One region of the Azonexus hydrophilus genome, then DNA from elsewhere that is predicted to be linked to it. Evidence: predicted binding sites of a transcription regulator. Region 1 holds the regulator's gene; the other holds the start of a gene.
The links. The regulator HrcA, encoded in region 1, represses chaperone genes, less so after heat shock. The targets are predictions, from matches to a motif close to TNTTAGCACTCNNNGNCNNNGAGTGCTAANA.
Positions count from the first base shown of each region.

Region 1 (14,567 bases):
TTGTTTTCCTTGCCGGTGGCCTTGTCCTTGGCGGTAACGTGCATGATGCCGTTGGCGTCGATGTCGAAGATGACCTCGATCTGCGGCGTGCCGCGCGGGGCCGGCGGGATGCCTTCCAGGTTGAACTGGCCGAGGCTCTTGTTGCCGGAAGCGACTTCGCGTTCGCCCTGGAGGACGTGGATGGTCACCGCGCCCTGGTTGTCATCGGCGGTCGAGAAGACTTGCGAGGCCTTGGTCGGGATCGTCGTGTTCTTCTGGATCAGCTTGGTCATGATGCCGCCCAGGGTTTCGATGCCGAGCGACAGCGGGGTGACGTCGAGCAGCAGCACGTCCTTGACTTCGCCTTGCAGCACGCCGCCCTGGATGGCGGCGCCGACGGCGACGGCTTCATCCGGGTTGACGTCCTTGCGCGGCTCCTTGCCGAACACTTCCTTGACCTTCTCCTGCACCTTCGGCATGCGCGACTGGCCGCCGACCAGGATCACGTCGTCGATGTCGCCAATCTTGCAGCCGGCGTCCTTGAGTGCGGTGATGCACGGGGCGACGGTGCGCTCGATCAGTTCGTCGACCAGCGACTCGAACTTGGCGCGGGTGATCTTCAGTGCCAGGTGCTTCGGGCCGGAGGCGTCGGCGGTGATGTAGGGCAGGTTGACTTCGGTCTGCTGGCTCGAGGACAGCTCGATCTTGGCCTTTTCGGCGGCTTCCTTGAGGCGTTGCAGGGCGAGCACGTCCTTCTTCAGGTCGGTGCCGGATTCCTTCTTGAATTCATCGATGATGTAGTCGATCAGGCGTTGGTCGAAGTCTTCGCCGCCGAGGAAGGTGTCGCCGTTGGTGGCCAGAACTTCAAATTGCTTTTCGCCATCGACGTCGGCGATTTCGATGATCGAGATGTCGAAGGTGCCGCCGCCGAGGTCATAGACGGCAATCTTCTTGTCCTTGCCGGACACCTTGTCCATGCCGAAGGCCAGCGCAGCAGCGGTCGGTTCGTTGATGATGCGCTTGACTTCCAGACCGGCGATGCGGCCGGCGTCCTTGGTGGCCTGGCGCTGGCTGTCGTTGAAATAGGCCGGCACGGTGATGACAGCTTCGGTGACTTCCTCGCCGAGGTAGTCTTCGGCGGTCTTCTTCATCTTGCGCAGCACTTCGGCGGAAACTTGCGGCGGTGCGATCTTCTTGTCGCGGGCTTCGACCCAGGCGTCGCCGTTGTCGGCCTTGGTGATCTTGAACGGCATCAGGGCGATGTCCTTCTGCACTTCCTTTTCTTCGAAGCGGCGCCCGATCAGGCGCTTGACTGCGTACAGCGTGTTCTTCGGGTTGGTCACCGCCTGGCGCTTGGCCGGGGCGCCGACCAGGATCTCGCCGTCTTCGGTGTAACCGATGATCGACGGCGTGGTGCGCGCACCTTCTGCGTTTTCGATGACCTTGGGGGTGCCGCCTTCCATGATGGCGACGCAACTGTTGGTGGTGCCGAGGTCAATACCGATGATCTTGCCCATGATGTTCTTTCCTGAAAGTGAATTACCGATGTTCGTGAAGTGGGGGCGTCGCCCCGGATTTCAAGTGGATTATTTGCCCTTGGCGACCATGACCAGCGCCGGACGCAGCACGCGGTCGGCGATCAGGTAGCCCTTTTGCAGGACGGTGACGACGGTGTTGGCTTCCTGGTCGGAATCGACCATGCCGATCGCCTGGTGCTTGTGCGGGTCGAACTTCTCGCCAGCCGGATTGACCTCGATCAGCGCGTTCTTTTCAAAGGCGGCAACCAGTTGCTTGAGCGTCAGCTCGACGCCGGACTGGAAGCTGTCGACGGTCTGTTCCGGAACCGCCAGCGCGGCTTCCAGGCTGTCCTTGACGGCCAGCAGTTCGCCGGCGAACTTCTCGACGGCGAATTTGTGCGCCTTGCTGATGTCTTCCTGGGCACGGCGGCGGATGTTCTCGCCTTCGGCCTTGGCGCGCAGCCAGGCATCGTGGGTCTCGGCGACCTTGAGTTCGAGGTTGCGAATCTGTTCTTCGATGCTGGGCAGGGTGTCGGTATGCGATTCCTGCGGTGCTGCGTCATTGACTTCGATGTCAGGCTGGTTTTCCTGCGGGGTTTCCGGATTGGACATGCACGTTTCTCCAAAAAGACTGTCGAAACAGTTGGGGGTCCTTCGCTGGTTTTCAAGAGTCTTTCGGGAACTTTTTGATCACACTTGTTTACAGTGCTGCTGCGGCGCCCGTGCTAGCATCCGGGCAGCAGGGCATCCTCAGATTGTCGGCCATGGAAACAATAGGCAAATACCGCGTAATTCGAGAGTTGGGCAAGGGCGCGACCGCCACGGTCTACCTGTGTGACGACCCGGATGAAGACCGTCAGGTGGCCGTCAAGGTCATCCGTTTCGGCCAGGATTGTGCCGCCATGTCGCGGCGCATGCGCAAGCTGTTCCAGAATGAAGGCATGGTCTCGAAGCGGCTAGATCATCCGAACATCGTGCGCGTCTACGATGCCGTGGTCGAGGACGATTTTGCCTATCTGGCGATGGAATACGTCGACGGCTTCAGCCTTGAGCAGCACTGCCGGATCGACAAGCTGCTGCCCATGCACCGGGTCATCGGCATCATCTTCAAGTGCTGCATGGCGCTCGATGCTGCCTATCGGCAGGGCATCATCCATCGCGATATCAAGCCGGCCAACATCATGGTTGCGGCCAACGACGAAGCCAAGATCGCCGATTTCGGCCTGGCCCTGAACATGAACAAGGACATGGACCGCGACTCGACCTTCATCATGGGGGTCGGCTCGCCCGCTTACATGTCGCCCGAGCAGATCAAGGCCTATCCGCTCAATCAGAAGACCGATCTCTACTCGCTGGGCGTGGTGCTGTTCCAGTTGCTCACCGGGCGCTTGCCGTTCCGGGCGAACAACCAGGCGACGCTGGTGTACAAGATCGTCAACACCGATGCCCCGGCGGTCACCTCGCTCAATCCGAACCTGCCCGAAGGACTCAACGCCGTCCTGCGCAAGGCGCTGGAGAAGGACCTCTACAGCCGCTACCGGAACGGAGCGGAAATGGCCAAGGACCTTTCCGCCGTTCGTTACCAGATGCTCGAAGAGGACCAGACCGAGCAGGACAACCGTCGCTTCGAGCAGTTGCGGCGGCTGCAGTTCTTCACCGAGTTCGAGAACATCGAACTGTGGGAAGTGTTGCGGGTTTCCGTGTGGCGGGAAATTGCACCGAACGTTGCGCTGATCCGCGAGGGCAGCAACAACAAACTGTTCGGGATCATCATTTCCGGTTGCGTCGAAATCTCGATCGCCGGCAAGGCCCTGTGCCGGCTGTCAGCCGGCGAACCGGTCGGTGAGGTGGCTTTCCTGCATCCGTCGAGCGATCTGCGCCACGCCACCGTGGTTTCGCTCGAGCCGACGCTGTTCCTCGAAATCAATGCGGCCGCGCTGGCCCTGTCGTCGGAGGAGCTGGTCGAGCGCATGCGTAACGTCTTGCTGGCGAAGATGATCCAGCGCATGCGCGAGGTGAACAAGATTGCCGCCAGTCTTGGGCAGGCGGCGCTTGAGCCGGAGAAAAGCTCTCAGTACGGCAGCGGTTTCAACCTCGAACTGGCGCCCGACTGATCCAGTCCGGCAGGCCGAAGGCGCTGCCGGGGCCCTGACAATCAGACCTTGAAACGGCCAACCAGATTGGCCAGGCCATCGGCCAGACGCTTGAGGTCGTGTGCCGCACCGGCCGTTTGCTCGACGGCGCCGGTATTGCTGCGCGCCATGCCGGCAATGGCTTCGATGCTGGTTTCGACATCGCCGGAGAAGCGCCGTTGCTGCTCGGTGGCGGCAGCGATGGCGTCGAGGCCTTGGCCGACTTCGCTGACCGAGCCGTTGGTCGCCTGCAGGACGCTGGAGACCGAAGCGACGGCGGCCTGGCTGCTTTCCAGGTGGTGGATGCCGGCCTCGATGCTGCGGCGGACGGCAACCGACTGGGCGCTCAGGCTGGCGGTGATGGTGTCGATCTCGCTGGCCGAGCGCGAGGACTTTTCGGCCAGCTTGCGGACTTCATCAGCCACCACGGCGAAGCCGCGGCCCTGTTCGCCGGCGCGGGCGGCCTCGATGGCGGCGTTGAGCGCCAGCAGGTTGGTCTGCTCGGCAATGTCCTTGACCTCGCGGGTCATCATGGTGATGGCTTCGGTGTTGCGCACGAAGTTGTTCACCGAGTCGGCCATTTCCTTGACCGCGCCTTCGACAACGTTCATTTCGCCGAGCAGGGTCTGCAGGTTGCGGCTGCCTTCGTTGGCGCGGGCCAGGCTTTCCTGCGACTGGTGCTGGACATGCTCGGCGCTCTGGGCGATCGACGAGATGCTGGAAACCAGTTGTTCGACGGCAGAGGCTGCGTCGTTGGATTTTTCGTTCTGCTGATGCGAGCTCTGGGAAACCCGGTCGGCGCTGTCGGATAGCGCGGCAACCCGGGCCGAAACCTGAGTCGCGGCATCGCGGACCTGGCTGACCAGTTGCTGGAAGTTGCCCATCATTTCGTTGAATACCTGGGCCGACTGACCGACCTCATCCCGTCCCTTGACCGGCAGGCGACGGGTCAGGTCGCCTTCGCCGCGGGCGATGTCACGCAGGCCGCTGCGCAGGTGGTCGAGCGGTACGGTGACGAAATGGTGGGTCAGGAAGTAGATGATCAGCAGCAGTGCGCCCAGGGCGCCGAGGGCGGCGCCGGCAATCTTCAGGCGGAAGCTGGCGACTTCGGCCTCGACCGAGTCGAGCGAAACCTTCATGCTGACCAGACCGAGGACGGTACCTTCCGGGGCCTGGTGGCAAACGATGCAGTCCTTGCCGAGATAGTTGGGTGAGGCATTGGTCGGGTTGATCACACGCAGGAAGGAGCTGCCGGCTTCATGTTCGACGGCGATGTAAGGCTTGCCTTCGCGCATCACCTTCTGCTCCTGCGCGTCGAGTTCGCGGTTGCTCTTGGTGTCAGGGCCGTACAGCTTGATCACGGCTTCGCTGCGGGCGACGTGCAGGTCCTTGATGATCGACAGCTGCTTGATCTGGTCAAGGAAGACCTCACGCTGATCGACGGTGCCGGTAATCATCATGCCGGTCAGGCCGGCCATGGTCATTTCGTGAATGCTCTGCGAGAAATCCTTGGCCTGGTTGATCGCGGTTTCGCGATTGACGTTGGTCATCCAGACGATGGCTCCGGCCCAGATCAGTGCAAGAACAACCCAGATGGCGGCAGTCAGGCGAACCCAGATTTTCAAGTCGGCAAAGCGCGGCATTTTTATCAACCCTTGTTGTGACGACTTGGTCAGTTTGTCTCAGACGGCCAAGTCTATTTGTTGGATTGTGCCAGCAGCGCCATTCTCATGCAAAAAAATTCCTGAAGTGCGAATTTGTCCAAAAAGCGTATTCGTGTTTCCTTTGAGGTCAAATGGCGTCGCCACGCGCGCCAGCGCGATCGCGCCAACGCCGCTTTCGCTCAAGGATTTCAGCTCGCCTGAACCATTTTTTTCATCGGGCTGCCACAGACTCAGCTTCTGCCAGGCCTCGTCGTTCTCGTCGATCCAGCCGTTGCCGTCGTCGTCGAGCTGTGCCAGTTCGGCAAAGCCGTCACCGGAATTCGGGCCGAACATTTCACTGCCGTTGTTGATCTTGCCGTCGCCATTGCGATCGAAGACCAGGTAGACGCTGCCACTGGCCAGGCGGGAAATCTGCTCTTCCTTGCCATCGCTGTCGAGGTCGAAGGAGAAGCGTTGATCCAGCAGGCTGGCGGCGTTGCCCGAGAAGTTGAGAACCAGGGGATCGACCTTGCGCGCCGCATCGCCCAGGCGCAGGCTGATCGAACTTTCCTCGTGATAGGCGCGCGACATCATCAGGGTGACGTCGAAGCGGATTTCCTTACCGTCGGCGGTCTTGACGGTGCCGCTGGCGGTAAAGCTGGTGGCTTCAAGTTCGGTATAGGATTCGTGATAGTCGTATTCGATGCCGAAACCGGCCGGGGCGTTCGTATTCTGACCACCGGCGTTGCCCGGCGAGGCTGGGACATCGACCGGACGGGAGCGGTCCGCGAGTTCGCGCGCATCGAAGATGCGGGTCGACTTGCCGGTCAGTGCTTCGAGCATCAGGCGCATCAGCAGCATGCGCGGATCTTCGTCGATGCGGTCTTCGATGTCCTGGTCGATGCTGCTCGCCGCTGCGGCCTTGCCGGCCTCGGAGATGACCACTTGCGGGCGGGCCGGCGTCGGATTGTTCGTGCCCCGGCCTTCGAAATCTGGGCGCTGGGGCCCAACCCAGGCGCGCAGCGATTCACTGACCTCGTGACGCTGCATGCTGCTGTGCGATGAGGCCAACTGCAGTTCGGCGCTGGCGATTTTCATGGTGGCCTCCCGGCAATGTGTCTGACACATTGTTAACGGCAGGCGCGCCGGAAAATTAAGATGCTGCTCCGTATTTTCTGGCTTCGCTCAGACTCTTGGCGAGCGCTTGCGGGTCATCCGCTGCCCGGGTCTCCCAGCCAGCCAGATGGCGTTCGGCGAGATCGGCGAGGGCGGCGATCCAGTCTGGTTCCTCGTTGAGCGCCGGGATGTAGTGATATGCCTTGCCGCCGGCGGCAAGGAAGTCTTCGCGGCCTTCCTGGGCGATTTCTTCGAGCGTTTCCAGACAGTCAGCGGAGAAGCCCGGGCAGATCACGTCAACCCGGCGCACGCCGGCCTGGCCCCAGGCATGCAGGGTCGGCGCGGTGTAGGGCTGCAGCCATTCGGCCTTGCCGAAGCGGGACTGGAAGCAGATCTGGTACTGATCGTCGCGCAGGCCGAGGCGTTCGGCGAGCAGGCGGCCGGTCTTGTGGCATTCACAGAAGTAAGGGTCGCCAAGGTCGAGGCTGCGTTTGGGCAGACCGTGGAAGCTCATGAGCAGCCGGTCGCCGTCGGCCAGCGGGCCGACTTGCTGCCAGTGGCGACGAACGCTGGCTTCGAGCGCCGCCAGATAGCCGGCGTCGTCGTGGTAGTTGCGCAGGAAACGCATCTCCGGCTGGTTGCGCGTCTGCAGCAGCCAGCGGGCGGCTTCGTCGACGACGGTGGCGGTGGTGCTGGCGGCGTACTGCGGGTACATCGGCACGATCAGGATGCGCCGGTAGCCGGCGGCTTTCAGGCGATCGAGTACGGCGCCGACCGAGGGCTGGCCGTAACGCATTGCCCAGGCGACGTCGACCCGGTGGCCGCGCTCGCCGAGCAGTCCCTTGAGCAGCTTGGCCTGGCGCTCGGTGTGCACGCGCAGCGGCGAACCTTCGTCGGTCCACACGGTGGCGTACTTGGCGGCGGATTTCTTTGGCCGGATATTTAGGATGATGCCGTTCAGAATCAGCCACCACAGCGCCTTGGGGATTTCGACGACGCGCGGATCAGAGAGAAACTGCTTGAGGTAACGGCGCAAGGCGGGCGCGGTCGGCGCCTCGGGCGTGCCGAGGTTGGCCAGGATGATCGCGGTGCCGGCAGGTGTGCCGTGGCGGTAGGGCGGTTCGGGCTGGAAGCGGGGCATCAGTTGTCGTTTTTGTAGGAGAGGGCTGAAGACAGCAGTCGGGCGGTGATGTCGACGATGGGAATGACCCTTTCGTAGGCCATCCGGGTCGGTCCGATGACGCCGACCGAGCCGACGATCTGGCCGTCGACGCTGTAAGGGGCAGCGATGACACTGCACTCGTCAAGGGTGGCGATGCCGGATTCGCCGCCAATGAAGATCTTGACGCCTTCGGCGCGGTTGGAAATATCGAGTAGCCGCATCAGACTGGAGCGCTGCTCGAAAAGTTCGAACAGTTCGCGCAGGCGCTTCATGTTCGACGACAACTCCTCGACATCGAGCAGGTTCTTTTCGCCGGAAATGACATAGGGTTGAGCGTTTTCCGACAGCGCGGCGTCGCCTGCTTCCAGCGCCAGCGTCATCAGCGGCTTGATGTCCTCGCGCAATTGCTGGATTTCGCCGGCCAGGCGCTGGCGGATCTGCTCGAAATCGAGGCCGGCGAAATTCTGGTTAAGGTAGTTGGCGGCGGTGACTAGCTCAGACGGCGTGTAGGCCTTGTCGCTGCTCAGAATGCGGTTCTGTACGTCGCCGTCGGTGGTGACGATGATCAGCAGGATGCGTTTTTCCGACAGGCTGAGGAATTCGATCTGGCGGATGCGGTTGGCGGCGCGGCGCGGCGCGATGACGACGCCGGCGAAATGGGTCAGGCTGGACAGCAGTTGCGAGGCGTTGGCAATGACCTGGTTTGACGGCAGGCCATGCAGTGCTTCCTGAATTTCGCCGCGTTGGCGGGCCTCCAGCGGTTGCATGGTGAGCAGGCTGTCGACGAACAAGCGGTAGCCGCGCGCCGTCGGCACCCGTCCGGCCGAGGTGTGGGGGCTGGCGACGAAGCCGGCTTCCTCGAGGTCGGCCATGACGTTGCGGATCGTCGCCGGCGACAGGTCGAGGCCGGAAAATTTCGACAAGGCGCGCGAGCCGACCGGTTGCCCGTCGGCAATATAGTGTTCGACCAGGGCCTTGAGCAGGGTGCGCGAGCGATCATCAAGCATGGCGTGGATTCTACCCAAAAGCGGCGGCGGCACGGCAAGCCGTTTTTTATGCAAGAATTCGCACCCATGAACCGCCTGCGCCAACCCCGAACCATCGCCCTCGTCGGCAAGTACCACAGCCCGGAAATCGCCGAATCGCTGCGACGCCTGGCTGAGTACCTGCACGAGCGCGGCGTCTCGGTCTTCGTCGAGCGTGAGACCGCCGAACACATCGGCAAGCTGGTCGATCTGTCGCGCTGGGTCACCTGCGGCTTCAACGACATCGGCGCCCACGCCGACGTTGCCATCGTCCTGGGCGGCGACGGTACCATGCTCAACGCGGCGCGCCGACTGGCCCGCTACTGCGTGCCGCTGGTCGGCGTCAACCAGGGCCGGCTCGGTTTCATGACCGACATCGCCCGCCAGGACATGCTCAGTTGCATGGACGACCTGCTCGACGGCCGTTTCCTGCGCGAGAACCGCATGCTGCTGGCGGCCGAGGTGATCCGCGACGGCAAGGAGCTGGCGACCAACATGGCGCTCAACGATGTCGTCATCGACAAGGGCGCGATCGGCCGCATGATCGAATTCGAACTGTTCATCGACGGCGAGTTCATCTACAACCTGCGCTCCGACGGCCTGATCGTGTCGACGCCGACCGGTTCGACCGCCTATTCGCTGTCGGCCGGCGGCCCCATCCTGCATCCGACGCTGACCGGCATCGCGCTGGTGCCGCTGTGCCCGCACGCGCTGACCAACCGCCCGGTGATCGTCAATGACAACGCCGACATCGAACTGCGCGTCACTCACGCCGACGACCCGCGGGTGCACTTCGACGGTCAGCTGACGCTCGACCTGCAGACCGGCGACAGCGTCCGTCTGCGCCGTTCCGAACACACCATCTGTTTCCTGCATCCACCGGGTTACAGCTACTTCGCCATGCTGCGGCAGAAGCTGCAGTGGAGCGAGCGGCCCAAGGGATAAGCATGCTTCGCCACCTGACTCTGCGCGACTTTGTCATTGTCGACCGCCTCGAACTCGAATTTTCCGCCGGTTTCGGCACGCTGACCGGCGAAACCGGCGCCGGCAAGTCGATCCTGATCGACGCCCTGGCCCTGGCGCTCGGCGAGCGCGGCGACGCCGGCGTCGTCCGCGCCGGCTGCGACAAGGCCGAGATCGCCGCCACCTTCGAGGTTGCCGCCGTGCCCGAAGTCGCCGCCTGGCTCGATGAAAATGGGCTCGACGTCGGCGACGAGCTGCTGCTGCGCCGGGTAGTTGACGCCAACGGCCGCTCGCGCGCCTGGATCAATGGTTCGTCGGCGACCGTCCAGCAGTTGCGCGAAGTCGGCGAATGGCTGGTCGATATTCACGGTCAGCACGCCCATCAGTCACTGCTGCGCGCCGATGCGCAGCGCCAGTTGCTCGACGGTCATGCCGGCCTGGGCGATCTGGCGCGCGAGGTCGGTGGCGCCTGGAAGGCCTGGCGTGATGCCGAGCAGGCCTGGCGGAGCGCGAGCGAAGGGGCGGCAGCGCTACTGCGTGAGCGCGAACAACTGGAATGGCAGGTTGGCGAACTGGCAGCGCTGGCCTTCACCGCCGACGAGTGGGCCGAACTCGACCTTGAGCATCGCCGCCTCGGCCATGCGGCCAGCCTGATCGAGGGCGCCCAGTACGCGCTGGCCGTGCTCGCCGAGGACGACGCCGCCTGCGAGCGCCAGATCGACCGCGTCGCCACCCGGCTGGCCGGGCTGGCCGACTACGATCCGGCGCTGGCCGAGGTTGCCGGACTGCTCGGTTCGGTCCAGGCCGAGTTGTCGGACGCCGTGTCCACGCTGCGCCGCTATGCTGATCGCGCCGATCTCGATCCGTCGCGGCTGGCCGAAGTAGAAGCGCGGATGGACGCAGTCATGACCCAGGCGCGCAAGCACCGGGTGCCGCCGGTCGAGTTGCCGGCGCTGCTCGCCGGCTGGCAGGCGCGGCTGGCCGAACTGTCGGCGGCGGCCGATCTCGAAGGCTTGCAGGCGCGTGTCGATGCGCTGCGCAGTGCCTATCTGGAAGTCGCCGGGCGGCTGTCGGCCGGACGGCGCCAGGCTGCCGACGAGATGGGCGCCCGGGTCAGCGAGATCATGCGCCAGCTGGCGCTGTCCTCAGGCCGTTTCGAGGTGGCGCTGTTGCCGGTCGATGGCGGTGCGGTTTACGGCCTCGAACAGGTTGAATTCAGGATCGGCGGTCTCGCTGGCAACGAGGCCAGGCCGCTGGCCAAGGTCGCTTCCGGCGGCGAGCTGTCGCGCATCAGCCTGGCCATCCAGGTGCTGACTTCGCGCTCGGCCAGCGTGCCGACGTTGATCTTCGACGAGGTCGATGTCGGCATCGGCGGCGGTGTCGCCGAAATCGTCGGTCGTCTGCTGCGCGAACTCGGCCGTGAGCGGCAGGTGTTGTGCGTTACCCACCTGGCGCAGGTGGCGGCGCAGGCCGACTGGCAGTGGCAGGTGAGCAAGGCGGGGCGCGACGGCGTCGTGCTGTCGGCGATCAAGGCACTCGACGACGATGGCCGGGTCCAGGAAATCGCGCGCATGCTGGGCGGCGTCGAGATTACCGATATCACCCTGCAGCACGCCCGTGAGCTGTTGCGCCTGGACGCTTAGGCGAACACCTTGGTGGCGGCGAAAGCGGCCAGTAACAGGAAGAAGACGCCGCTGACACGGTGAATCCAGACCAGCGGCAAGCGGTTGAGCAGGCGGCGGCCGGCGATGATGCCGAGCAGCGAGGTGGTGGCCAGCGCCAGCGTGGCGCCGGTCCAGATGGCGGCGGCGCTGCCGGTGCTGCCCAGGCCGGCGACGGCAATCTGGGTCTTGTCGCCGAATTCGGCCAGAAAGATCAGCAGGAAGGTGGTGGCGAAGATGCCGTGCCCCGGTTTTTCCTCGATTTCCTCGTCCTCATCCTCTTCACGGTAGCGCAGGGCGCTGATCCCGAAAACGGCGAACAGCACGGCGACGGCCAGCGCTACCAGCCAGCCCGGCAACCAGGCGGCAACAGCAGCACCGAATAGCACGGCGAGCAGGTTGAGTACGGCAAAGGCGGCGATGGCGCCGAGCGCGACCGGCAGGCCGCGATGGCGCGAGGCCAGGGTCATGCACACGAGCTGGCTCTTGTCGCCGAATTCGGCCAGGCCGATGACCAGGAAAGTGGTGCCGACCGACGACAGCCAGGCACCGCTGCCCGGCGGAATTGCCTCAATCATCGGTGACTCTTAGTGGTCGGCGGTATCGTCGGCAGGAACCTGGGTACGGTTCGGGCAGGCTTCCTTGGTGCAGTGCGCGTAGAGGTAGAGCGCGTGATCCTGGATCTTGAAGCCGCGTTCCTCGGCAATCATGTTCTGCCGGCGTTCGATTTCCGGATCGTAGAATTCCTCGACCTTGCCGCAGTCGATGCAGACCAGGTGGTCGTGGTGCTTGCCGCGGTTGATTTCAAAAACGGCCTTGCCGGATTCGAAGAAGTGGCGCTCCAGCAGGCCGGCCTGTTCGAACTGGGTGAGCACGCGATAGACAGTGGCCAGGCCGATGTCCATGTTTTCAGCCAGCAACATGCGGTAGACGTCTTCTGCCGTCATGTGACGCATCGTGCCCTTTTCGAACAGCTCAAGAATTTTCAGGCGGGGAAAGGTGGCTTTCAGGCCGATGCTCTTGAGGCTCTGCGGGTCGCTCATCGTGGGGATTCCTGTTCTTTTTGCGAGGCTGGGAGTGTGAGGATTTCGGGTATGATATACCGCTTCACAGTCGATACGAAACTTCCGGAAATCCGCATGCGCCGTTCCCGCTCCCTGTTGCTTGTCGCCGCCTGCGTGCTGCTGACAGCCTGTTCGTACAAGCCGAGTTTCATCAACGAGTACAAGATCGATGTCCAGCAGGGCAATGTGCTGACCCAGGACATGGTGGCCCAGCTGAAACCCGGACAGACCCGGGAGCAGGTGCGCTTCATTCTCGGCTCGCCCCTGATTACCGATATTTTTCACCGCGACCGCTGGGACTACGTCTATCGCTTCCGTGAAGGGCGTAGCGGCCAGGTCCAGTCGCGCAAGTTTTCCGTGTTTTTCGACGCCAACGGACAGCTTGAGCGCGTCGCCGGCGATGTTGAACTGGCCTCGGTCGAAGAGCTGACGATGCCGGTGTCGAAAATGCGCATGGTCGATCTCGGCTCGATCGGCGAGGATGGTGCTGCGGAACCCCTGCCGCCGCCCGAAGAGCCGGGTTTCCTCCGGCGCATGATGAACCGTATTGGATTGTAAGCAATGAGCAAAGCACGTATCGGCATCGTCGGTGCCGGCGGCCGCATGGGCCGCATGTTGATCGAGGCCGTCCTCAAGGATGACTCGGTGGTTCTCGGTGCCGCTTTCGATATCCCGGGTAGCCCGGTGATCGGCGCCAGTGCCGGGGCGCTGGTTGGCATGGACAGCGAAGTCGTGGTCATCAGCGACCTGGTTGCGGGCATGAAGCAGATTGACTGCCTGATCGATTTCACCCGCCCGGAAGGGACGCTGGAGCATCTGGAAATCTGTCGTCAGGCGGGTGTGGCCATGGTCATCGGCACGACCGGCTTCGACGCGGCCGGCAAGGCCACCATCGCCGCCGCCGCCAAGGATGTGCCGGTGGTTTTTGCGCCGAACATGGCGATCGGCGTCAATCTGGTTTTCAAGTTGCTCGATACGGCAGCGCGCATCCTCAATGAAGGTTACGACATCGAAATCGTCGAAGCCCATCACCGGATGAAGGTCGATGCGCCTTCGGGTACGGCGCTACGCATGGGCGAAGTCGTTGCTGCCGCACTGGGTCGCGATCTTGACGATTGCGCGGTGTATGGTCGCGAAGGCGTTACCGGCGAGCGCGATCCGTCGACCATCGGTTTTGCCACGGTACGCGGTGGCGACATCGTCGGCGACCATACGGTCATGTTCTGCGGTCTCGGCGAGCGCGTCGAAGTCACGCACAAGGCCAGTAGCCGCATGCCCTACGCGCTGGGCAGCCTGCGCGCGGCACGCTTCATTTTCGGCCGTCAGAGCGGTCTTTACGACATGCAGGACGTGCTCGGCTTCCGCTGACAGCCATGAAATCCCGACTGCTGCAGCGCCAGATTGAGGAATTGTTCGGGGGTGATGGCGAAGCCACCCTGCGGCAGTTGCTTGAGTCAGCGCGGCAGCAGGGGGGGCAGGTTCTGGCGCAGGCTGTCGAGAAGCTGATCGAGCGGGTCGATGCTTCCTACGTGGCCTATGCCGGTCTGAACAACTGGACCACCGCCCTGTCGGGCGACGCATTGGTGGACTGGAACCTGCGCAGCGGCTCCATCGATGCCGGTCGGCAATGGAAGGAGATGCTGGGTTATCTCCAGGAGGATCTCGATAATTCCATCGTCCAGTGGCAGCGTCTGCTGCACCCCGAGGATCTGCGCAACCTGCAGTCCAGGATTGCCCGCCATGCAAGCAGCCGGGATCGTTGGTTCGAGCTGGAATGTCGCCTCAAGGCCAAGGATGGTGCCTGGCGCTGGTTCATGATCCGTGGCGCAGTCGCCGCCCGTGATGCCGATGGCGAGCCGGTGCGCATGCTGGTCCTGCAACGCGACATCAGCCAGATCAAGGCGGCTGAGTCGGCCCTGATCGCGGCCAAGGAGTCGGCCGAATCGGCCAACAAGGCCCGCGGTGCTTTCCTGGCCAACATGAGTCATGAAATCCGGACGCCGATGAACGGCATCATCGGCATGACCGAACTGGCGCTCGATACCGAACTGGATGCCGAGCAGCGCCATTACCTGAAAACCGTGAAATCGTCGGCGGAATCCCTGCTGACCATCGTTAACGACATTCTCGACTTCTCCAAGATCGAAGCCGGGCGCATGGAAGTCGAGGCAGTTTCCTTCCTGGTGCACGATGTCGTTCTCGAAGCGGTCCGCGTGGTTGCCGTCAATGCGCATCGCAAGGGCCTGGAACTGGTCGTCGACATCCGCCCGGAGGTGCCGGGGCGCATGGTCGGCGACCCGACCCG
Region 1 covers NZ_CP151406.1:2,982,361-2,996,927, reverse strand. The annotation lists gene dnaK (molecular chaperone DnaK) at 1-1,496, opposite strand, end outside; gene grpE (nucleotide exchange factor GrpE) at 1,566-2,108, opposite strand; gene AADV58_RS14455 (protein kinase domain-containing protein) at 2,261-3,610, shown strand; gene AADV58_RS14450 (methyl-accepting chemotaxis protein) at 3,652-5,271, opposite strand; gene AADV58_RS14445 (VCBS repeat-containing protein) at 5,311-6,369, opposite strand; gene hemH (ferrochelatase) at 6,425-7,528, opposite strand; gene hrcA (heat-inducible transcriptional repressor HrcA) at 7,528-8,556, opposite strand; gene AADV58_RS14430 (NAD kinase) at 8,605-9,519, shown strand; gene recN (DNA repair protein RecN) at 9,522-11,180, shown strand; gene AADV58_RS14420 (TMEM165/GDT1 family protein) at 11,177-11,776, opposite strand; gene fur (ferric iron uptake transcriptional regulator) at 11,786-12,241, opposite strand; gene AADV58_RS14410 (outer membrane protein assembly factor BamE) at 12,338-12,820, shown strand; gene dapB (4-hydroxy-tetrahydrodipicolinate reductase) at 12,824-13,630, shown strand; gene AADV58_RS14400 (response regulator) at 13,636-14,567, shown strand, end outside.

Region 2 (14,567 bases), 1.3 Mb from region 1:
ACGCTATTCGACGCTGGGCGGTGTCTGCCTGAACGTCGGCTGCATCCCGTCGAAGGCACTGCTGCACGTCACCGCCGTGATGGACGAAACCAGCCACCTGGCCGACGCCGGGGTGACTTTCGCCGCACCGCAGGTCGATATCGACAAGCTGCGCGCGCACAAGGAAAAGGTCGTCGGCAAGCTGACCGGCGGTCTGGCCGGCATGGCCAAGGGCCGCAAGGTCGACATCGTGCGTGGCTACGGTCATTTCCTCGACCCGCATCACCTTGAAGTCGAGGAAACCTCCGGCAGCGGCCAGGACAAGACCGGCAGCAAGAAGGTCATCAAGTTCCAGAAGTGCATCATCGCCGCCGGTTCGGCAGCGGTGCATCTGCCCTTCATCCCGCGCGACCCGCGCATCGTCGACTCGACCGGGGCGCTGGAACTGCGTTTTGTCCCGGAGAAGATGCTGGTCATCGGCGGCGGCATCATCGGCCTGGAAATGGCCACCGTCTATTCGACGCTGGGCGCCAGGGTCGATGTCGTCGAAATGGGTGACGCGCTGATGCAGGGCCCGGACCGCGATGCGGTCAAGGTCTGGGAAAAACAGAATCTGTCGCGCTTCGACAAGATCATGCTGAAGACCAAGACAGTCGCGGTCGACGCCAAGGACGACGGCCTCTGGGTCAAGTTCGAAGGCGAAGGCGCACCCGCCGAAGCAGTCAAGTACGACCTGATCCTGCAAGCGGCAGGCCGCTCGCCGAACGGCAAGAAGTTCGCCGCCGACAAGGCCGGCGTGAGTGTCGACGAGCGCGGTTTCATCCCGGTCGACAAGCAGATGCGGACCAATGTCCCGCACATCTTCGCCATCGGCGATCTGGTCGGCCAGCCGATGCTGGCGCACAAGGCCGTGCATGAAGCGCACGTCGCCGCCGAAGTCGCCGCCGGCCACAAGGCTGCTTTCGACGCCCAGGTCATCCCCGGCGTGGCGTATACCCATCCGGAAGTGGCGTGGGTTGGCTACACCGAAGACCAGGCGAAGAAGGAAGGGCGCAAGGTCGAAACCGCCAAGTTCCCCTGGGCGGCCAGCGGTCGCGCCATCGCCAACGGTGCCGACTACGGCTTCACCAAGCTGATCTTCGATGCCGAAACGCACCGCGTCATCGGCGGCGCCATCGTCGGCCCGTCGGCCGGCGACATGATCGGCGAAGTCTGCCTGGCGATCGAGATGGGCTGCGACGCCGTCGACATCGGCAAGACCATCCACCCGCATCCCACCCTGGGCGAAACCGTCGGCATGGCCGCCGAAGTTGCCCACGGCTCCTGCACGGACGTTCCCGCGCCGCGCAAGAAGTAAGGTCCTCTGCGTTACGCTAAGTTGTTGTATTAGCGTTCGTCTTCGGCGACGGCTCACCCCGTCGCCTTTTTTTATGCTACAAACCCGGGCATGACCCACACCGCCCAGACCCCACGCCGCTCCGCCGAAGAGCAGCAGCGACTCGAAGCCACGCTGCGCGAGATGTTCGAACACCGCATCAGTTTCAACGAAGTGCTCGGCCTCAAGGTTGCTTCCTTCGACCCAGCCGCCCCGCAACTGGTTTTCGACATGCGCCCTGAACTGGTCGGCCATTACCTCTACGGCCGGCTGCATGGCGGCGCCATTGCCGCCGTCCTCGATACCGTCGGCGGTTTTGCAGCCGTTGTCGGCATCGCCGAGAAGTTCGCCGGCGAATCCGCCGAGCAGGTCGCGCACCGCTTCGGCCGCATCGGCACCATCGACCTGCGCACCGACTTCCTGCATCAGGGCATCGGCAAGCAATTCACGGCCACCGGACGGATCACCCGCCTCGGCGGGCGCATCGCCTCGATCCAGATGACGCTGGAGAATGAAAGCGGGCTGCTGATCGCAACCGGCAGCGCCGCTTACGTGGTCAGTTAAATCAGCGCTACCGACTGCTCGCCGCGTTCATAGACGACGTTGGCACGGCCGACGATCAGCGGGTCGAGATTGCCGATCCGCGACGTGTCCTTGTTCGTGTACGGCAGTTTGTGCAGCACGTAGCGCAGGGCATTCAGGCGCGCGCGCTTCTTGCAGTTCGACTTGATCACCGTCCACGGCGAATCCGCCGTATCGGTGTGGAAGAACATCGCCTCCTTGGCCTTGGTGTAGTCGTGCCACTTGTCGAGCGAAGCCATGTCGATCGGGGACAGCTTCCACTGCTTGAGCGGGTGCACCTTGCGCTCGCGGAAACGACGGCGTTGCTCTTCCTGGCTGACCGAGAACCAGAACTTGATCAGGTGGGTGCCGTTGCGCACCAGCATGCGTTCGAATTCCGGCGCCTGGCGAACGAATTCGCCGTACTCCTGGTCGGAACAGAAGCCCATGACCCGCTCGACGCCGGCCCGGTTGTACCAGGAACGGTCGAACAGCACGATCTCGCCGTTGGTCGGCAGATGCTGCACGTAACGCTGGAAATACCACTGGCCGCGTTCGATTTCGGACGGCTTCTCCAGCGCGACGACGCGTGCGCCCCGTGGATTCAAGTGTTCCATGAACCGCTTGATGGTGCCCCCTTTACCCGCCGCGTCGCGGCCTTCGAACAGGATCACCACTTTCTGCCCGGTTTCCTTGACCCAGGCCTGCAGCTTCAGCAACTCGACCTGCAGCCGGTATTTCTGGCGCTCGTAATTGGCGCGCTGCATCAGGTTCTTGTACGGATAACCGCCTTCGCGCCAATCCTTGGCCAGCTCCTCGTCCGGATTGACGATGGCGTCATCGACCACGATACGTTGCTGCTTGAGCAGGCTCTTGAGCAGCGTCAGCGCTTCCTCGGCCGGAGAATTGGCGAGGATGTCGCGCATCGCCGCCATTTTGGCCTCCTGGGCCGCATCGACGGCATTATGCACGGAAAAGCCCTCGATCCCGGCCGGCGTCTGCACCGGCGGCACATCACCGCTGGCGACCGGGCGTTGACGGGTGGCGCGGGTGCGCGTTGCTGGTGCTGCGGCCGTGGTGGTGGCCGTCTTCTTTTTCGCTGTAACCATGAATGCCCCTTGTTTGGATTGCCAAAGGGTCTATTTCACGCCTATGGGCGGCGCTTGTCTAGTCCAGCAATTCGACCGGAATCACCGCGCGCAGCACGGTCTGCGTTTCGCCCTGGCGCAGGCGGTTGCTCAACCACCAGACAGCCCCCTTCTTGATGCTCCAGTCGGCTTCCTGACCGGCCAGCAGCAGCGAGGCCAATCGCCCGAGCGACGGCTGATGGCCGACGATCAGCACCGAGCCGCGCGCATCGGGCCAGCCCGATGCGGCGATCAGTTCCGACACGCAAGCATCGGGGCCGATCTTGCGCTGGGTCTCGAATGGCAGCTTGAGGGCCTGCGCTGTTTGCTGGGTGCGGATCGCCGGACTGACGACGATGCGCAAATCCTTGGGCAGGTTTTCGTGCAGCCAGGACGCCATGCGCCTGGCCTGCTTTTCACCGCGTTCGGTCAAGCGGCGTTTCAGATCGTCTTCGCCATCCTCGGCTTCGGCATGGCGCCACAGCAGCAGATCCATGGTCATCTCCGGAAAAGCCGGCATCATGCCAGCGCAATGTTACGCCGGCATTGCAACGGCAATCAGACGAACAGATCGGGCTGCGGCTCGCGCAAGCTGTCGCGACTCACCGTCAGGCGCACATTGACGCCTTTGCGCCCGATGGCATCGACCACCATCCGCCCCGCCCTCGCCTCGGCGACGACGATCACGTTGCGCGTCTGCGCCCGCGTCCTGCCAACGTAGAGCGCCAGACCACCCGGTTGCGGATTCCACTTGATCATGGCTGCATCATAGCGAGGGCAAAACCCGCTGTCAGCCCCCACTCCCGGCCGGCTCGGTTGCCGGGGAGCAATCGAGCAGATCGATCACCCCTTCGAGGCGGGCGAGCGCCGCCGCTTCGATACGCTCGTTATCGACCGAAAGATGAAGATTGCGCGCCAGATTGCGCATTCTCCAGCCCAGTTCACTGACGATCTGCTGCATCTCCTCCTGCAGTCCCGGATCGGCAAAATCATCGCCGGAAAGTATCTCGGCATCGAGAATGCCGGTTGCCCGCAAGGACCTGGCAAAGCTGTCCAGCAGATGGCGGGCCTGGCCGGCGACACTCCGGATCACGCCCGAACAGTCGTCGAGCAGGACCTGGGCGATTTCCTCAGCCGCCGATTCAAGGCGGGCCAGCAGACGATGCGCCGACTCCAGATGGAAAGCCGACGACTGCGCCACCGGCGCCTTGGCGGGCAAGGTCTGCAATCCGCGGATCAGAACGTCCGCCGCCTCACGGTCGAATTCCTCGGGCACGATGCGCAAGGCCAGGGATACCCGATTACTGCATGACTCGCCACGGCTGATCAAGGCGGCGGCAGCATCGGCAACGGCCAGCCACCCGGACAGGCGATGCTGCTCCTGGCGCGACAATTGCGCCGGATAACCACTGCCGTCATGGCGTTCATGATGTTGCCCGACACAGGCCAGCACGCTTTTGGGCAACGAGGTCAGATTGCCGATCAGCAATTGCCCGACATGCGGGTGCGTCGCCACGTGCTTCCACTCGCGCGGCGACAGATGACCTTGCCGCTGCAGATATTCCGGATTGATGTAAATCTCGCCGAGATCGTGCAAGGCCGACGCCAGCAACAGCACCTGGGCATCACCGCTCGGCGCGTTCACCTCGCCGGCGATCCCGGCGCACAGCGCGGCGACGATCTGAGTCCGGCGATAACTTTCGGGGTCGGCATGCCAGGCGCAGGTCATCAGCATCAATAGCGGCGGCGGGATATGCAAGCCTCGCGCATCGCGCAGAATCTCGCGGGCGGCGCGCCCACCGGCAATACTGGCCAGGGCAGGCACTTCGGCAATCAGATCGATCGCCCCCTGCATCATTTCGCCGACCGTCAGACCGTCATGAACCGCCAGTGAAGATTCGAGTGGCGCCCGCAACTTGCGCAGCAGCAGGCGATCCTGCATCTCCCGGGAAATCTCGGCGCCCTTGGCGAGCAGCTTCATCCCATGCTCGTCGTAGATATCCTCAGTCGCCACGATCGAGTGGCTCTCGGAGAGATTGAGCAATTTCTCCACACAGTGTCGGTTCGAGCTATAGGCCGCCATCGTCCTTCAAACACCTTGCTGCATCTACGGGATTTCGACTTTTTACACCTTATGACGAAGAAATACCAGAAGCACATGGATTTCATCTTCAACCAGCAAGCAGCACCAGAAATGCAAAAAGCCCGGCTTTTAACCGGGCTTTCTACATTTATTCGTGGTGGCCAATCGCGGAATCGAACCACGGACACGCGGATTTTCAATCCGCTGCTCTACCAACTGAGCTAATTGGCCTAAAGAGCGCGCATTATAGCGATAGCACCGATGCTCTGCAAGGGCGTTGCGCAGATTTTCAGGACTCCCGGCGTCAGGGACCGAGGGGCGGCGACTGCCGGTAGAGTTCGGCGTAGTCATCCGGTGGGTTCGGTGGCGGCAGCGGCGGGTACCAGGTGGCGAAGGCCACCCGGGCAACCGCCCCCTTGCCGCGCGGATTCGGGCGCAGCGTGGCACGGGCATCGTGCTGGTTGGCGATTTCCTGGACGATGGCCAGACCCAGGCCGCTGCCCTCGCCGGCCGCATCGTCGACGCGGTAGAAACGCTCGAACACCAGTTCCGCCTGTTCGGGCGAAATGCCCACCCCGTCATCCTCGACTTCAAGCAATACGGTCTTGCCGGTGTCGATGATGCGGCAGGTCACGTGGCCGCCGGGCGGCGTGTAGCGGATGGCGTTGTCGATCAGGTTCTTGGCCAGCTCGCGCAACAGGAAGGGATTGCCGGTGATCATGGCCTTGCCGGCCGACTCGAAACCCAGGTCGATGCTCTTTTCCAGGGCAACGATGACCCAGTCCTCGACCACCTCGCGAACCAGCAGCGCGAGGTCCGTCGGTTCGTGTTTCTGCTGGCCGATTTCACTGCCTTCGGTCCGCGCCAGCGTCAGCAACTGATTGACCAGGCGACCGGCCCGGTCGACGCCGGTGGCGATCTGGCGCAGAGCATGGCGCAGGGCGGCCGGGTCGGTTTCGCGGACGGCGAACTGGGCCTGAGTTTTCAGACCGGTCAAGGGCGTACGCATCTGGTGCGCAGCGTCGGCGACGAAACGCTGCTGAGCCTCGACGTTGCGCTTCATCCGCTCGAGCATTTCGTTGAACGCCTCGACCAGCGGCTCCAGTTCTTCCGGCACGCGGCGCGTGGCAATCGGCGACAGGTCGGCGGGATCGCGGTCCTCGATGGTGTTGCGCAGCCGGGTCAGCGGCCGCAGGCCGCGCGACAGGCCGAACCAGACCAGCATGACGGCCAGCGGGATGATGATGAATTGCGGCAGGATCACGCTGGCGACAATGCGGTTGGCCAGTTGCGTGCGTTTCTCGGTTGTTTCGGCAACCTCGACCAGCACCCACTCCTCGACCGGGGCCTGCGGCTCGGCGATGAAGGAATAGGCGACGCGGATATCCTGGCCCTTGTACTCCATGTCGCGGAAGTAGATTTCGCCGGGGACCATCTCGGCTTGCCCGGGGAATTCGGGCACCGGCAAGTCGAGGTCGCCGGCAAGCAGTTTTTTGTCCTGAGTCAGGACGTGGAAATAGACGCTGTCGAGTTCATCGGCCCGCAACATGGCGCGCGTTGTCGCGTGCAGGGAGAGCACCGGCTTGCCGTCGACCAGTTGCACCTGCCGGCTGATGGTAGCGACGTGCTCGCGCAGGGACTGGTCGTAGGGAAAGTTGGCGACGTTGTTGGCGAAGTAGTGCGTGAAGGCGATGCTCAACGGCCAGACGAACAGCAGGGGCGCGAGCATCCAGTCGAGAATCTCGCCGAACAGCGAGCGCTCGGTTTCCGGCGACAGCGGGCCGCTGGCGCCGGGCGGGTTACTCGCCTTGCGGTCGTTCAAGGCAATAGCCCAGGCCACGCACGGTGGCAATCTTGACGCCGCCGGGTTCCAGCTTCTTGCGCAGGCGATGGACGTACACCTCGATCGCGTTGTGGCTCACTTCCTCGCCCCAGCCGCACAGGTGATCGACCAGTTGGTCCTTGCTCACCAGGCGCCCCATGCGCGACAGCAGCACTTCGAGCAGACCGACTTCGCGCGCCGACAACTCCAGCGGCGAACCGTCGATATTGGCCACCCGACCGACCTGGTCGTAACTCAGCGAACCGCACTGGATGGTTGGCGCCGTTCCGGCCGAGCGCCGCGTCAGGGCGCGGACCCGGGCTTCCAGTTCGGCCAGTTCGAACGGCTTGACCATGTAATCGTCAGCGCCCAGGTCGAGGCCCTTGACCCGGTCGTGGGTGCCGTCAAGTGCGGTCAGGATCAGCACCGGCAACTGCGAATTGCGCGAACGCAGTCGCTTGAGCACTTCCAGGCCGGACAGTTTGGGCAGGCCGAGATCGAGGATCAGCAGGTCGTATTCGACGGTCAGCAACGCGGTGTCGGCATCCAGGCCATTGGCTGCCCAATCCACCGCATAGCCGGCCTGGCGCAGGGAACGGCTCAGACCGTCGGCGATGATCGCATCGTCTTCGGCAATCAGAATTCGCATGTTCGACACTCCCCCCAGGAGGCGTAAGCATTTTGTAAGCCTGCCCCATTAATCTGGACGGGCTGTTCTCCTTTTATGGTCTTAGGAGTTCGAGGCGCAAGCCCCGACTCAGGGGGTGGTCCGATCCTGCACTGGACAGCCCCCTACCGTTTTTTTCCGGCACCCGGAATCCCGACAAGTCTAGCAAATAACAAAAGCGTCGGGATCGTCGCTGCGTCGAATTGACGCGGCTACTGATGCGGCCGCACGGCAACGTGACCGATACCGGTTTCCGAACGAATCAGCTGATCCTGGAACAAGAGTCGCTCACGCGCCGCCTGCGGCGAACGATCAAGCAGCGACAGCAGCCAGATGGCCACGAAGGCCAGCGGCATCGAGACAATCGCCGGCGAAGCATACGGGAACGGCGCCGAACCGACCGGGTTGTGCAAGGCACTTTCCCAGACCACCGGCGACAGCAGCGTCAGCACCACCGCCGTGGCCAGTCCGAGAAAACCACCAACGGTCGCCCCGCGCGTGGTGCAGTCCTTCCACAGCACGGCCATGAAAAGCACCGGGAAATTGGCCGAACAGGCAATCGAGAAAGCCAGCATCACCAGGAAGGCGACGTTCTCGTGCTCGAAGACAATACCGAGGATGACAGCCACCACACCGAGGGAAAAGGCGGTCAGCTTGGATATCCGGCGCTCGTCGCTGGCGCGGGCATTGCCTTTGCGCCACACCGTGGCGTAGAGATCGTGCGACACGGCCGAGGCGCCGGACAGGGTCAGGCCGGCCACCACGGCCAGAATGGTGGTGAAGGCCACGGCCGAAATGAAGCCCAGGAAAAGATCGCCGCCCAGCGCGCTGGCCAGGTGCACCGCCGCCATGTTGGCCCCGCCCTGCAAACCACCCGCAACCTTGCCGCCGACAAAATAGGGGCCGGGATTGCCGATCAGGCTGACGATGGCGCCAAAGCCGATGATGAAGGTCAGCACGTAGAAATAACCGATCCACAGCGTCGCCCAGGCCACCGACTTGCGCGCCTCGCGCGCATTGGAGACGGTGAAGAAGCGCATCAGGATGTGCGGCAGGCCGGCCGTACCGAACATCAGCGCCATGCCGACGGAGATCGCCGACACCGGATCCTTGATCAAGCCGCCGGGTGCCATCAGCGCGTCCTTCAGCACATGCAGGTCGCTGGCCCGGGCAAACAGGGCCTCGGGGTTGAAGCCGGCATGGAACATCACCGCCAGCGCCATCAGCGTCGTGCCGGCAAGCAGGAAAACTGCCTTGTTGATCATCACCCAGGTGGTCGACGTCATGCCGCCGAGCAGCACGTACATCATCATCACGATGCCGACCATGATCACCGCGTAGGCGTACTCCAGCCCGAACAGGATTTTCACCAACTGGCCGGCGCCGACCATCTGCGCGGTCAGGTAGAAAAGCACCACGACCAGCGAGCCGAAGGCGGCAAAGGTGCGCACCGGACGTTGCGCGAAACGGTAGGCGGCGACGTCGGCAAAGGTGAACTTGCCCAGGTTGCGCAAGCGCTCGGCCATCAGGAAGGTGATCACCGGCCAGCCAACCAGCCAGCCGACCGAGAAGATCAGCCCGTCGAAGCCGCTGACGAAAACCAGGCCGGAAATCCCCAGGAAGGACGCCGCCGACATGTAGTCACCGGCAATCGCCAACCCGTTCTGGAAGCCGGAAATGCCGCCACCCGGCGAATACAGGTCGGCCGAGGAACGACTGCGCACGGTCGCCAGGCGCGTCATCCACAAGGTGGCGCCGACAAAGAAAATGAAGGTGGTGATCGCCGACCAGTTGGTCGGCTGGCGCGGCCCGAGGCCGACCGAGGGCATGGCCAGCGCGGCACCGGCAGTTGCCAGCGCGCAGGCAGCAAGAATCAGGAAACGGATGGAGAGGCTCATTTCAATGCCTGGCGGCGGATTTCGGTCGTATCGGCATCGAATTCCCGGTTTGCCCGGCGCACGTAAACAGCAGTCAGGACCACGGTCAGCACGATGATCGCCAGCCCGAACAGCAGGCCGGTGTTCGTCGCCATGCCGTCAAATAACGGCAGCGCCAGCCAATGCGGCGAAAACGCCAACACCAGAATGTAGGAAAAGTAGGCCATGACGATCAGGGCAGCCAGGAAAAAAGCGAAGCGGTTCCGTTTTCTGACCAGCGCCAGAAATCGCGGATTTTCACGAATATGGCCGCAACTCGCAGCTTGTTTCTGCATGAAACCGACTCCATCGGACCACCGGTCCGGCGACGCAAAGGCCGCAAGAATAGCGCATTCCGGCGGATGTTGCGATGCCGCAAAAAGCGGGCGAAAAAAAGCCCCGCCGAAGCGGGGCCTGTGACTGGCGCGAGGCCGGCCGGGTATTACATACCCATGCCGCCCATGCCACCCATACCGCCCATGCCACCCATGTCGGGCATGCCGCCGGCCGGCTTGTCTTCAGCCAGTTCGGCCACCATGCACTCGGTGGTCAGCATCAGGCCGGCCACGGAAGCGGCGTTCTGCAGCGCGGTGCGGGTGACCTTGGTCGGATCCAGCACGCCCATTTCGACCATGTCGCCGTACTCGCCGGAAGCGGCGTTGTAACCGTAGTTACCCTTGCCGCGAACGACCTTGTCGACCACCACGGACGGCTCGTCGCCAGCGTTGGCAACGATTTCGCGCAGCGGGGCTTCGATCGCCTTGAGGATCAGCTTGATGCCGGCGTCCTGGTCGTGATTGTCGCCCTTCAGGGTCTTGACCGCGGAACGGGCACGCAGCAGGGCAACGCCGCCGCCAGGAACGATGCCTTCTTCAACGGCGGCACGGGTGGCGTGCAGCGCGTCTTCGACACGGGCCTTCTTTTCCTTCATTTCGACTTCGGTGGCAGCGCCAACCTTGATCACGGCAACACCGCCGGCCAGCTTGGCCACGCGTTCCTGCAGCTTCTCGCGGTCGTAGTCGGAAGAGGCTTCCTCGATCTGGATGCGAATCTGCTTGACGCGAGCCTGGATCGAAGCTTCGTCGCCGGCGCCGTCGATGATGGTGGTGTTTTCCTTGCCGATCTCGATGCGCTTGGCCTGACCCAGATCCTTCAGGTCGGTCTTTTCCAGCGACAGGCCGGTTTCTTCGGAAATGACGGTACCGCCGGTCAGGATGGCGATGTCTTCCAGCATGGCCTTGCGACGATCACCGAAGCCCGGGGCCTTGACAGCAACGGTCTTGAGGATGCCACGGATGTTGTTGACGACCAGGGTAGCCAGCGCTTCGCCATCGACGTCTTCGGCGATGATCAGCAGCGGACGGGAAGCCTTGGCGACTTGTTCGAGGACCGGCAGCAGGTCGCGGATGTTCGAAATCTTCTTGTCGAAGAGCAGGATGAACGGGTTGTCGAGCAGGGCAACCTGCTTGTCCGGGTTGTTGATGAAGTACGGCGACAGGTAGCCACGGTCGAACTGCATGCCTTCGACGACGTCGAGTTCGTTGGCCAGGGACTTGCCGTCTTCAACGGTGATGACGCCTTCCTTGCCGACCTTTTCCATGGCTTCGGCAATGATGTCGCCGATCGAGGAATCGGAGTTGGCCGAGATCGAACCAACCTGGGCGATTTCCTTGGTCGTCGTGCACGGCTTGGAGATCTGCTTCAGTTCTTCGATGGTGGCGGCGACAGCCTTGTCGATGCCGCGCTTGAGGTCCATCGGGTTCATGCCGGCGGCAACGTACTTCATGCCTTCGCGGACGATGGCCTGAGCCAGCACGGTGGCGGTGGTGGTGCCGTCACCGGCGATGTCGGAAGTCTTGGAAGCAACTTCCTTGACCATCTGGGCGCCCATGTTGGCGAACTTGTCCTTCAGTTCGATTTCCTTGGCGACGGAAACGCCGTCCTTGGTCACGGTCGGGCCGCCGAACGAACGCTCGAGCACGACATTGCGGCCCTTCGGGCCGAGGGTGACCTTGACCGCGTCGGCCAGGATGTTGATGCCTTCGACCATACGGGCGCGGGCGGAATCACCGAATTTGACTTCTTTGGCTGCCATGTGAATAGCTCCTGAAAATTGTTCTGTGGAATAGGTCGGATGCAGGAATTACTTCTGCAGCACGCCCATGATGTCTTCTTCACGCATGACCAGGACTTCCTGGCCATCGACCTTGACGGCCTGGCCGGCGTACTTGCCGAACAGGACGCGATCGCCAACCTTGACGTCGAGGGCGATCTGCTTGCCGTTGTCGTCGCGCTTACCCGGGCCGACGGCCAGGATTTCACCCTGATCCGGCTTTTCGCCAGCGGAATCGGGGATGACGATGCCGGAGGCAGTGGTGCGCTCGGCTTCGACGCGCTTGACGATCACACGGTCGTGCAAAGGACGGATGTTCATGGATATCGCTCCTGTAGTTTTATCTGCAAAACACTGAAATTGGCCGGGCACGCGGCTGCGGCACCGGGACCGACGCGGGCGTTTGTTAGCACTCGTCGTCAGTGAGTGCTAATAATAGTGACGCCCTTGGCCGATTTCAAGGGCAGGGTGGAAGTTTTTTGTTTTCGGCTTCCACCCGCCTACCGATTTACCAGCTCGGTTCGCGCTCCGGCGTCGCCGTGATGCGGTGGATGCTCAGGTCGGCGCCCTGGTATTCCTCTTCCTGGTCGAGACGCAGGCCGAATGCGCGCTTCAGGCCGCCATAGACGACAAAACCGCCGACCAGCGCGACGCCGATTGCCAGCAGAGTCATCAGCAGTTGCGACATGAAGGCAACGCCGCCGGCGCCGCCGAGCGCGGTGCTGCCGAAGATGCCGACGGCGATGCCGCCCCAGGCCCCGCACAGGCCGTGCAGCGGCCAGACGCCGAGGACGTCGTCGATCTTCCAGCGGTTCTGGGTCAGCGTAAACAGGATCACGAACATCCCGCCGGCGATGGCGCCGATGACCAGCGCGCCCATCGGATGCACCAGGTCGGAACCGGCACAGATGGCGACCAGACCGGCCAGCGGGCCGTTATGGACGAAGCCGGGGTCGTTCTTGCCGAATACCAGCGCCGCCAGCGTGCCGCCGACCATGGCCATCAGCGAGTTGATCGCAACCAGGCCGGAAATGTTCTCGATGGTCTGCGCGCTCATCACGTTGAAGCCGAACCAGCCTACCGTCAGGATCCAGGCGCCGAGCGCCAGGAAGGGAATCGATGAAGGCGGATGCGCCGACACCCGGCCGTCCTTGGTGTAACGACCATAACGCGCACCAAGAAGAAGCACCGCCGGCAGCGCGATCCAGCCGCCCATCGCATGCACCACAACGGAGCCGGCAAAATCATGGAAGGGCGCACCAAAAGTGGCCGTCAGCCAATCCTGGATGCCGAAGGCACCATTCCAGGCGATCCCCTCGAAGAAGGGATAGACGAAGCCGACCAGCATGAAGGTGGCCGCCAGTTGCGGATAAAAGCGCGCGCGCTCGGCAATGCCGCCCGAAATGATGGCTGGAATCGCGGCGGCGAAGGTGAGCAGGAAGAAGAACTTGGTCAGTTCATAGCCGTTCTTCTCCATCAGCGTCTCGACACCGCTGAAGAAATGAACGCCGTAAGCGATGCCGTAGCCGATGAAGAAGTAGGCAATCGTCGACACGCCGAAGTCGGTCAGAATCTTGACCAGCGCGTTGACCTGATTCTTCTTGCGCACCGTGCCAACCTCGAGGAAGGCGAAGCCGGCGTGCATGGCCAGCACCATGATGCCGCCCAGAAGAATGAACAATACGTTGCTGCCAGAATGCAAAGTTTCCATGGGACCCCCAGAAAATGATCTGGGGGCTGGAAAAGCAAGCACCATTCCAGTGCATCAAATCCGTTTCAAATCAGTGCATTGGAAAATGCACCAAAACAAAACGCGCACCGCGAGCGTGCATGACGCAGGGCGAACGCCCCGGCATCGTGCATCAACTCAGTCGAGCGGATAGCCCGGCGGCAGCAGAACCCACATCCGGCCGTCCTGTTTCATGCGGCCAGCCAAGGCACCCGGCTCCTTGCCGAAGCCCCAGAAAAAATCGGCGCGCACCGCACCACGGATGGCACCACCGGTGTCCTGCGCCATCACCAGCCGGTTCAGCGGCTGCGCCGAATTGGGGCGCGTCGTCGCCAGGAAGACCGGCGCCCCCAGCGGAATCGAACGCGGATCGATGGCGATGCTGCGCTCGGGCGTCAGCGGCACACCGAGTGCGCCGATCGGACCGTCGTCACTGGCCGGCATCTCGCGGAAGAAGACATAGCTCGGATTGCTGTTGAGCAGCTCGTCCAGGCGCGCCGGGTTGGCCCGCGCCCAGGCCTGAATGCCCTGCATCGACGCCTCTTCCAGTTTCAGGTCGCCGCGATCGACGAGCAGGCGGCCGATCGAGCGATACGGATGACCGTTCTGGTCGGCGTAATTGACCCGCATGGTGCTGCCATCGGGCAGGCGGATGCGGCCCGAGCCCTGGATCTGCAGGAAGAACAGTTCGATCGGATCGTCGACCCAGGCCAGCGTCTTCGCCGGCAATTTTTCATTGGCCAGGATGTCGCCGCGCGTCCAGTAGGGCACAACCTTGTTGCCCTCGACCCGGCCGCGCACGCGCTTGCCCTTGAGTTCCGGGAAGAGGTCGCCCAGTTCGATGGTCAGCAGGTTCTCCGGCACGCCATGCACCGGAAACGCAAAGCGCTTGCCCGGCGCGCGGCTGCCCAGCAGCAGCGGTTCGTAATAACCAGTGACCATGCCGCTGACCGCCGACGTGTCGGCCGTCGACACCGCGTAAGGTTGCAGGCGGGCTTCGAAGAACTGGCGCACGGCAGCGTCCGACTTGCCGTCGACTGCATCGACCCCGGCGCAGATCTCGCGCCAGAACTGACCGGTATTGCGCCGCTGCAATCCGCGACAGGACTGGACGAAGGCCGGCCAGGCCGCCGCATGCTGGTCGGTCTTCCAGCCTGGCAGCTCGTCCCAGCTCGCCGGCGTGAACACGCGCGAG
Region 2 covers NZ_CP151406.1:822,434-837,000, reverse strand. The annotation lists gene lpdA (dihydrolipoyl dehydrogenase) at 1-1,336, shown strand, start outside; gene AADV58_RS04075 (thioesterase family protein) at 1,427-1,918, shown strand; gene ppk2 (polyphosphate kinase 2) at 1,915-3,024, opposite strand; gene AADV58_RS04065 (SixA phosphatase family protein) at 3,083-3,538, opposite strand; gene AADV58_RS04060 (hypothetical protein) at 3,601-3,801, opposite strand; gene AADV58_RS04055 (HD-GYP domain-containing protein) at 3,833-5,086, opposite strand; tRNA gene AADV58_RS04050 (tRNA-Phe) at 5,281-5,356, opposite strand; gene AADV58_RS04045 (sensor histidine kinase) at 5,430-6,947, opposite strand; gene AADV58_RS04040 (response regulator transcription factor) at 6,925-7,596, opposite strand; gene AADV58_RS04035 (cation acetate symporter) at 7,827-9,512, opposite strand; gene AADV58_RS04030 (DUF485 domain-containing protein) at 9,509-9,826, opposite strand; gene groL (chaperonin GroEL) at 9,973-11,625, opposite strand; gene AADV58_RS04020 (co-chaperone GroES) at 11,674-11,964, opposite strand; gene AADV58_RS04015 (ammonium transporter) at 12,152-13,354, opposite strand; gene AADV58_RS04010 (murein transglycosylase A) at 13,511-14,567, opposite strand, start outside.
Region 2: AADV58_RS04020 (co-chaperone GroES) is a predicted target of HrcA. The motif match lies at 12,048-12,078, and genes of this name have one in related genera.